Regions from separate parts of the Lactiplantibacillus sp. 30.2.29 genome, predicted to be linked through region 2. Evidence: predicted binding sites of a transcription regulator. Region 2 holds the regulator's gene; each other region holds the start of a gene.
The links. The regulator Rex, encoded in region 2, represses fermentation and respiration genes when NADH is low (regulators of the CRP and FNR family bind a similar motif). The targets are predictions, from matches to a motif close to TTGTGAANTANTTCACAA.

Region 1: the regulator Rex is predicted to act here: its motif matches at 1,631-1,648, upstream of KGF65_RS05640 (FAD-binding protein).
Region 3: the regulator Rex is predicted to act here: its motif matches at 2,090-2,107, upstream of KGF65_RS07735 (iron-containing alcohol dehydrogenase).

Annotation. Positions count from the first base shown of each region.
Region 1 is NZ_JAGYGU010000007.1:101,794-105,067, reverse strand. It holds gene KGF65_RS05645 (LysR family transcriptional regulator) at 563-1,489, opposite strand; gene KGF65_RS05640 (FAD-binding protein) at 1,665-3,274, shown strand, end outside.
Region 2 is NZ_JAGYGU010000015.1:31,939-35,212, reverse strand. It holds gene KGF65_RS09745 (CPBP family intramembrane glutamic endopeptidase) at 731-1,375, shown strand; gene KGF65_RS09740 (redox-sensing transcriptional repressor Rex) at 1,487-2,164, opposite strand; gene KGF65_RS09735 (ABC-F family ATP-binding cassette domain-containing protein) at 2,333-3,274, shown strand, end outside.
Region 3 is NZ_JAGYGU010000011.1:84,148-87,421, reverse strand. It holds gene KGF65_RS07740 (NAD(P)-dependent alcohol dehydrogenase) at 1-473, shown strand, start outside; gene KGF65_RS07735 (iron-containing alcohol dehydrogenase) at 821-1,993, opposite strand; gene KGF65_RS07730 (hypothetical protein) at 2,289-2,684, opposite strand; gene yjeM (glutamate/gamma-aminobutyrate family transporter YjeM) at 2,986-3,274, shown strand, end outside.

The sequences.
Region 1 (3,274 bases), on a different contig from region 2:
ATATATACGATGGTCGTTCCAGTACGGCGGCTTTTCATACAATTTGAATAACGATAGAGCAGACAATACAAAACAGATGAATTATCCGTTTTGTATTTTTAATTGCAACTTAAAGTGAAAAAGCCAATGACTTTACATCAGGACTTGGCGGCTGAAGTTCAACAAGTTTTATCGGAACTACATCATCTTGGTGGGATAATATCGGATTGAGCGATAAAACGACAAGCGCGCTGAATTAAATGCTAAACAAGCGATTGTGGTTCCGATGACTGTTATCTTAAGGTCAAATATTTCATCAAAAAAAGCGGTCTCAGCAATTTTCCAAAACGGAAAGTGCCGGGACCGCTTCTTAGCTAAATCATATCTCACATCCATGGCCGTTATCGAATATTGACGCCTCACAAAATCGTGATATAATGTCGAAAATTAGGTCAAAATATATGTTTATTTGGTACATAATCGTACATTACAAGTGATTTTCCTTATAATTATATGCTTTAAGATCACATAGAGCGATATATGTTTCACTTTCCAATCTGATCATCTGCACTCCTTCCTAACACTAAAAATCAATCGCCGGGCTAAAGTTCTGACAGGCTTGGTCAACCAAATAGGCGATTGGTTTTGCCAGAACGTGGCTTGGTAAGTAAGCGACGCTGAAATCAAGACTCAGCTCACTGGTCGGCAGTTTGAAAGCATTGATGGGATACTGAGTAGGTTCAGCTGCCATTTTCGCCAGCATTTCAGTTGCAAGGACGATGCTGCCAAGCCCCTGGAGGGTTAAGCTAAGTGCAAAACGCGAATCGTTGACTTCAATCAGTGGAATGGTCTGTACACCTTTATCTGCGAAATAATGATCGACGAGTTCTTGAAAACGAGCTTCGCCGACCGTTCGAATGACCGGTTCACCATTCATACTGGTTAATGTCGTGGACGTAAAGGGACGCCAAAATTGATTGGGCTGATATAACCGAGCCGTTTGAGGAATAACCAACGAAAGTGAGATAGTTTGTAGTGGAACCGTTTTGATATGTTCCTGGTGAATCGTTTTGCCAATGAAGAAGTCTAGTTGATGACTGGCTAGTAGCGCTTCAGCCTTTGAGGTCGTGATTTCTAAAATCTTAGTTCGGATATTTGGAAAATGGCGATAAAAATCAGGTAGCGTCTGGCTAAACCAGGTGTCAGCCATTGGTGGCGTAATCCCGATGGTCATACTCTGATATTTGTTTTGACTGATTTCTCTGAGTTCGGTGTTCATCATCTGATGTAGGCGGGCGTCGCTTTGTAAATAGGATAGTAATCGTTCGCCCGCGTAAGTTAGTTCCAGTGGACGGTGTTCACGATCGATGAGGTTCGTGCCAAAATGTAGCTCAGCGCTTTTGATGGTCCGACTAATATAAGGCTGACTAACAAATAAACTTTGTGCAGCTTTCGTCATACTAGCGTGTTGCTGAATGGCTTCTAAAAAAGTTAATAACTTGTTATCCAAAAAATCGCCGCCTTTTATAAGTATTACTGTTAAATTAAAGTATAACCCATAACTGATTTGTAATGATAAAAAATCAGATTGTTATTTTTCTCAAAATGAAAGCGGTTATATAATACGGGTGTAAACAAAAAAGACTACTACTTGTGATTTAAATAACAGGTTAGATTAATCATCATTGGATTCAGAAAGGATGGTCAATGTGCTCAAAAAAGTAGATCAAGTTAACTGGGATTATCAGTATGACACGGTGGTTATTGGGTTTGGTGGTGCTGGTGCAACTGCTGCCCGGTTTGCCGCGGACGCAAAAGCGAAGGTCTTATTAGCCGATGCCGCCCCGAATGGACATGAAGGTGGGAATACGCGTTACTCCGCACAACTGCTAGGGACGGTTGATAGTTTTGATGAAGGTAAGAAATATTATCAGAATTTGACAGCACCGATGCAACTTGATGAAGAAATGGTCGACACTTTCGTTGAGGGTATGTCGAATATGCGTGATTATGTTCAAAAATATCTTGATGTTGACCCAGTCAGTGTTAAGAATGATTTTACGCCAGCTGATACGCCCATTTCATTAGACAGCGCTGTCCACGAATTTCCAGAGTATGCGGGTGTGGAATCTTATGACTTCACAACTGTTCATCATGGCATCTTTGATGCGGCGTTGTGGAAAATTTTACGGCAAAAAGTCATTGGTCGCCAACAGCAGATCGACGTATGGTTGAGCTCGCCAGCTCAGCATTTGATTCAAGACCCGACGACCAAAACAATTATCGGTGTTCAAATCGAGCGCCATCATGGTTTAGTTAATGTTCGCGCACTAAATGGGGTGGTCCTCGCCTGTGGTGGGTTTGAAAATGATCCGCAAGCCGTTCAGGATTATCTGGGTGCGGAACATTTAGCCCCGCTTGGAACGATGTTTAACAAGGGTGCCGGTGTCAAAATGGCCCAAGAAGTCGGTGCTGACTTATGGCACATGCAAAACTACGAATCACTTGGCTTCTTGCATGGGTTATCAGTCGCTGTGCCTAAAGGTGAACGGGGCCGGTTGATCTTAGGATGGCCTGAAGTGAACCATGGTAGCGTGATCACAGTTGCGGATGACGGCAGCCGTTACTTCGATGAGAGTGAACCAAACCGCCATGGTCACATTTATGATCACGGTATGTGGCGAGTTCCTCGGACAAATGTCCATCCATACCTAGTCTTTGATGAAACTCAGTATCAGCAGATGACAGCCAGCCAGCACAATCCAATTGACAATCTGTCTGACTTAGTCGTAAAAGCGGCCAATCTAAAGGATTTAGCACGGATTATGGAAGCTGATAGCGAAATTTTGTCTAAGACGATTCATGATTTTAATTATTTTGTTGAGAGCGGCACGGACTATGCGTTTAACCGGAAGATTGACACGATGCGAGCATTTGATGATGGTCCGTATTATGCGCTCAAACTAACCAATAATGTTCTCAATACTCAGGGCGGTCCTCGACGCAATCAACGTGCCGAAATTTTGGACACAAATGCGCAGCCGATTCCCCACTTGTATGGTGCCGGTGAACTTGGTGGCATCTGTGCCAATCAATATCAAGGCGGCGGTAATTTAGCTGAATGCTTGATTTTTGGTAAAATTGCTGGTGAAAATGCGGCTAAGCCTAAGTATGAACAGCAGCAATCCGCCGATGAAGACGCAGACAATCAGCCAGATGCCAATACAGGTGCTTCAGCACAGCAAACAAGTGCGAATGATTTGGTTGCTGAATCGGCCCCAGAAATTCCAGTTGG
Region 2 (3,274 bases):
TTACCTAAATATTATTGACTACTTTCAATGACAACTAGTTTTGAAAGTAGCCGATAATATTGCCTTCATTTGGAGTTCAAGACTTTGTTATCTCAGACGACTAGGAAAGATTTCGACAAGTTCAGTGACGTTCCTTGTCAGAGGCCCTAAAACATGGGCAAGAAAGTTTAACTATCATTAGAAACCAGTCTGACAGTTAAAGGTCAAAATGGACCTGTACCAAGGAACCAACGACTAATCCAACCAAAAGTTGGGTCCGCACATGTCCGCCTTTCGAATACCATCCCGGCTGGAAGGTATTCTGGGCAAGGCCAAGTGTTTCTCAGAGTGTGAGGTTCAGACGGGTTGGGACTGAGGATTAGCCTAGCCAGGGCGTTAAGCGGTGCATTTCCGCTTGGCGTTCTGGCGTAGCTAACCGGAAGTCCCAGTCTGACCCGAACACGTTTCATCCATATTGCAGGAGACATGAAAGACCAGTATTTAAGACGTGGGCTTCGGCTTAAATCTGTGTCCACCACGTTCCGGCCATTGCCCAGAATGCCTGGAAGCCGGCTTAGGACGTCACCACAACAGTAGGTTTACGCAAATTCGCACTGTTTCCAGCGGGTCTCAGCTGGCGGGCTTGAACTCAGAAAACACCATGATTTAATCATGATTCATGATAAATTAACGAACACAATGCGTGTGTTAATGAAAAAATCGAACAAACTTTCAAAAAGGACGTGAGCTGATGGTTAATCGCCGCCAATCAATCTTAATTCTGATTATTTATTTTATTGTTTATGCGCTACCAAGCGTCTTAGTGGCCGCCTTTCATCAACTGGGGTCCCAAGTCTTCTTGATTCAAACGGTCGACTACTTGGTCGGCGCACTGCTATTGCTGTGGCTAGCACGCCGAATGACAGCCAAAAACGCCGTTGAGCAGCAGCGCAGTAACTGGCTGGTCGCCATTCTATGGGGCCTGATTGGGCTCGTCCTAGTCATTGTCGGCCAAGTTCTGATTCTTAAAATAACTGCGATGTTGGGGCAATCGACGGCTTCCAACAATACGTCGACCCTACTCACCGTTGGGCAACAATACCCGGTATTTTTCTTAGCCATTATCGTGGGTGCCCCAATTATGGAAGAAATCGTCTTCCGCAAGGTCATCTTTGGTAACTTGAGTGCGGTGACCGGCAAAATCGGGGCCGCCTTGATTTCGAGCTTTCTCTTCAGCCTCGCCCACGCGGACGGTCATCTAATTCTCTACGCCTTCGTTGGATTGCTGTTCTGCTGGCTTTATCAACATACCGGCCGAATTCAGACTTCGATGACGTCTCATATTTTGATGAACGCTGCGGTCGTTGTGCCGACGCTCTTGACTGCACTTCATTAGATTGCGTCGCTTATTCGTTCGTGGCATTAATTTAGACGTTCAAAAAAGCTTCTCCGAAAATTTATTTCAGAGAAGCTTTTTGGTATCATAATCTTGAGATGCATGCGCAGACTAATCTTCATCTTCGTCTGGTTCATCTTGACCGTTGTCACCCAATTGTTGACCATAATGTTCAATAAAGTAAATTAAGGTCTGTAATTCATTGGTTAAATCAACGTTTTGAACCCGCACTGTTTCTGGAACTGAGATCCGTAATGGGGTAAAGTTCATGATGCCTTTAACATTCGCATCAACTAACTCATCGGTAATCTTTTGAACAACCGTTGTTGGCACCGTTAAGATGGCAATTTCAATCTGTTGTTCGATCAATTGCTTTTTGAGTTCCGTCATTGGATAGACGGGAACCCCACTCTGGACCGTATTTGCAATGGCTTCATTAACATCAAAAGCCGCTGAGATCCGGACATTACTATTTTTATGGAAATTAAAATTCAACAGGGCGTGGCCTAAATTACCGACCCCAATCAGCGCGACGTTGGTTAGCGTGTCCTGATTTAGAATTTTTTTGAAAAATGCCAGCAGCGTTTCAACATCGTATCCATACCCGCGTTTACCGAGGGCCCCAAAATACGAAAAATCACGCCGAATCGTTGCTGAATCTACTTTAACCGCCTCGGACAATTCAGTTGACGATACCCGTTTCTTATCTGCGTCTAGTAAAATATTCAAATAGCGATAATAAATTGGTAATCGTTTTGCCGTTGCCCGTGGAATCTTTGTCTCTGCCATTCGGACGTTTCCTCCCAATCAAAAGTTTGTGAATTTGCTGACACTATTCTAGCATAACCTGCGACTTTGTGAAATAATAATTACTTATTATTCCGAATAATTGGGTCGAACCGTAACAATATGCTACAATTATCTCACGAATCAAATGTGAAAGGAGCTTAATAAAGCGTGATTTTACTACAAGTACAGCAAGTTATGCGGCGTTTTGGCGCCGATGTCTTGTTCGATAACGTACAAATGGACATCCAAGAACACGCCCGCGTTGCCTTAGTCGGCCGCAACGGTGCTGGTAAATCAACCTTACTTAAAATGATTGCCGGCGAGACCGTGCCTGACGAAGGCCAAATATCGATGCGCAAGGGTCTAACGATCGGTTACTTAGCTCAAGACCAAGGATTGGATAGTCAAAATACGATCTGGGAAGAAATGAGCAGCGTGTTTGCTGAACTACACGCCATTGAGAAGCGGATGCATGCGCTTGAAAATCAGCTCAGCGATCCCGCCATCATGAACGATGACCAGGCCTACCAACAAACCTTAAAAACTTACGACCAAGTTCAGACAGAATTTCAACAGAAAAATGGCTATGGCTACCAGGCCGAAATCCGTGGTGTCCTACACGGTTTTCAGTTCGATGCCGATGTTTATGACAAGTCGGTCACCGAACTTTCCGGTGGACAAAAAACTCAACTGGCCTTAGCAAAGCTACTGCTAGAAAAGCGCGATTTGCTGATCCTGGACGAACCGACCAACCACTTGGACGTCGAAACGTTGACGTGGCTGGAAAGTTACTTACAATCCTATTCCGGTGCCCTACTGATCGTCAGCCATGACCGTTACTTCCTAGACCGCGTCGTCAATGAAGTGTACGACCTGTCACATCACGAAATGGTACACTATACTGGGAACTACGACCAGTTTGTGCAAGAAAAGGCCGCTCGGATTCAAGCTCAGTGGAAGCATTACGAAAAGCAACAAGCCGAGATTAGCAAGCTTGAAGACTTTGTCAACCGGAATATCGTGCGGGCCTCGACGACCAAACGAGCTCAAGCGCGGCGGAAACAGTTGGCCAAGATGGACCGGATCGACCGTCCTGATAGTGATGAAAAA
Region 3 (3,274 bases), on a different contig from region 2:
ATATTGTGGATTCACGGTTGGAATTAGCCAAGGAATTAGGCGCAACGCACGCCATCAACAGTAAAGAAGAAGACCCTGTCGAAGCCATCAAAAAGTTAACGCACGGCTATGGGGTTGACTTCGCCGTTGATACCACCGGTGTTGAACCAGTAATGGTATCCGCAATCCATGCCTTAGCACAAGGTGGGACCGCTGCTTTGATCGCCGTAACGTCTAAGAACATTACCATCAGTTCATGGAACGACCTTTGCGTTGACGATAAGAAAGTCATCGGGGTCAACATGGGTGATTCGATTCCTGGCGTTGATATTCCACGGTTGATCGACTTCTATCAACATGGTATGTTCCCATTTGAAAAGACTGAAAAGTTCTACAAGTTTGAAGATATCAATCAAGCCAATGCCGATTCTGGTAGTGGTAAGACCATCAAACCAGTCTTGATTATTGATGAAGACTACGTGCCTGGCAAATAAGCTTCAGGCTGATGCCTTTAACAGATTGAAATAAGCACAAAAACAACACCGCAGCTCTAGTGCAATCGCGCTGGCTGCGGTGTTGTTTTTTATTGACTGTATTGCCGTTGACAGCTGTTAAACGGCGTGATACCCATCGTTAGGACTTGATGCCGCGATGGTATTGTTGCCGGCTTTGATGAGTAGTTGCACGATGATTCAACATGTAAAGTCATCGGTAATCATTTAATGAGCGAGGCCATTAGAGATGAGTCGATGAACCAAGCCGTTTCAGAAACCGCTACCATTTAAGTGCTAGCAGCTAGCTTTAGCTATCTTGTACGCTGGGGCAGTCAGTAGGCGCGGTTTTACTTCGCGTCATAAGCCGCTTGGAAAATCTTGATAATATCTTCCTTGGTGCCTTTACGCGGATTTGAGAAGGCGTTGCCGTCTTTGAGGGCGTTGCTGGCCATGTGCTCGAAGTCCTCGATTTTGGCGCCGATTTCCTTGATTGAGTGTGGAATCCCGACGTCTTCACTGAGTTGTTTCATCGCTTTAATGGCTAATTCAGCGGCATCGCGGGTCGATAAGCCATCGGTATTTTCACCCATTATTTTGGCCAGTTCGGCAAAGCGTTCTGGGCAAGCAATCAGGTTATATTCTTCAACGTAAGGTAATAATAGGGCGCAGCAGACCCCGTGTGGCGCGTCGTATTGACCACCGAGTTGATGGGCCATTGCGTGCACGTAGCCTAAGTTGGCGTTGTTGAAGGCCATCCCGGCGAGCATTTCGGCTTCGACCATGTGGGTCCGGGCCTCGAGATTATGACCGTTGGCAACCGCCTCGCGCAAGGAAGATTCAATCAACTTGATAGCTTGAATACATTGCGAGTCGGTAATCGGATTGTGGTCGACGGAAACGAAGGGTTCAATCGCCTGAACGAAAGCGTCCATCCCGGTAGCGGCGGTTAATCCCTTAGGAACGTCCAGCATCAGCGTTGGGTCGTTGAACGAAACCAGCGGCATGTTCCGCCATGATGCGACCACGAACTTGTAATGGGTGGCTTCATTGGTGATAACGCAGTGGCGGGTGAGTTCTGACCCGGTTCCGGCAGTCGTGTTGACCGCAATCAGTGGTGGCAGGGCGTTTTTGAGCGTTTCAATCCCGGCTAACTTGGTGATGTCGTCACCGTTAGTCATAATAATTCCCGCGCCCTTACCAGTATCATGCGCAGAACCGCCGCCAATCGTAATCAGTGAGTCGGCATGGTTGCTTTCGTAGAGTGCTTTGACGGCTTGAATGTTATGAATTTTGGGATTAGGTTCGACTTGATTGTAAATAACATAGTCGATCCCAGCAGCGTCGAGTGAGGTCCGGACTTGGGCAACGGCACCGTTTGGGAGACTCTCTAAAAATTTATCCGTGACGATGACGGGTTTGTGCATCCCCAGGGTCTTGGCACGGTCACCAATCTTGCTAATCACACCGGGGCCAAAAAAGTTCACGCTAGGCATTAGGAAATCAAAATTACGTTCAGTCATATCAATTACCTTCTTTTATTGTAATTATTATCATTACTAATTTACAGCCCAAATTATAGTCGCAATAATTACAGTTTGCAATAGGTTTGACGAAAATAATGATATTTTTCACAATATCTAGTGATTAAGTAGGCGGTATCAGGTGCAATATTTAAAATTCAGTTGGCAGAATATGATTAAACTGGCGATCTATCACTTTAATATCTTAGAATATCAAAAACCACCCGTTCAACAATGATTCACAATCTCATTGCCAAACGCGCGGTTTTTAGTCTGAATGATTCAATTTTTGAGTTTAGTACCAGTGGTGATGTTGCCAGAATTTCTTGGCTTTGACCCAGGTGCCGTAGCGGCCTTTAACGTAGGTGTTGGCCCGCTTTTCCTGATTAACAGGGGATAAGTTACCATGTAAGTATGACCGCAATAGTTGGTAACGGCCGTAACATTTACCATTGCGCGCGGTATAACTGTAGCCAGATTCGCGATAGGCGATCCAGTTCTTTGCGGCCCGGTTAGCCTTGGAAAGCTTGGCGTTGATTTTCTTGATCTTTTGCGCCTGCGTCAGCTTTTTTGAGGCTTGCGCTGTAATTGTCGTTTGTGGAATCCAGCTGCTGGCAACGTTGACCATCATCCCGAAAGCGCAACCAATCAGTACCAGCCATAAAATTGATTTCAACCTAAAATTCTTCATCATGTATGTATACCCCGTTTTTACCCTTGATTTCGTCACTCGATTAACCTGATGACTGTAGAATACCCTAATTATGTTGCAGTTATGTTAAAACCAAGTTACTTAGTTATTAAATGAATATTTCCTTAATGAAATAGTTAGCGTCAATAATTATTTCTCAATGGAACAACTTAATAATTAGACCGATTATCACATGGAAAAATCATCCGATTGTTAGGAAAACTAAAGCGCTTTATTGCATGCTTACGGTAATCTTAAAATGAGCTAAGCTTTACAACAGTATAAAAGGGGAAGTGCAATAATGGCAACAAAAGATAATGAGAAGATTACGCTAATTGCATTAGTAATGATGATCTTCACCACCGTTTTTGGTTTTGCCAATAGTACGGTTGCGTATTATTTAATGGGCTATAGTTCTATTCTATTTTACCTGGTCGCTGCCGTGCTGTTCTTCATTCCGTTCGCACTGATGATGGCGGAATTTGGTGCCGCGGTCAAATCTGACAGCAGCGGGATGTACAAATGGTTGGAAGTGAGTGTTAACGCGAAATTCGCGTTCGTGGGGACCTTCATGTGGTTTGCGTCGTACA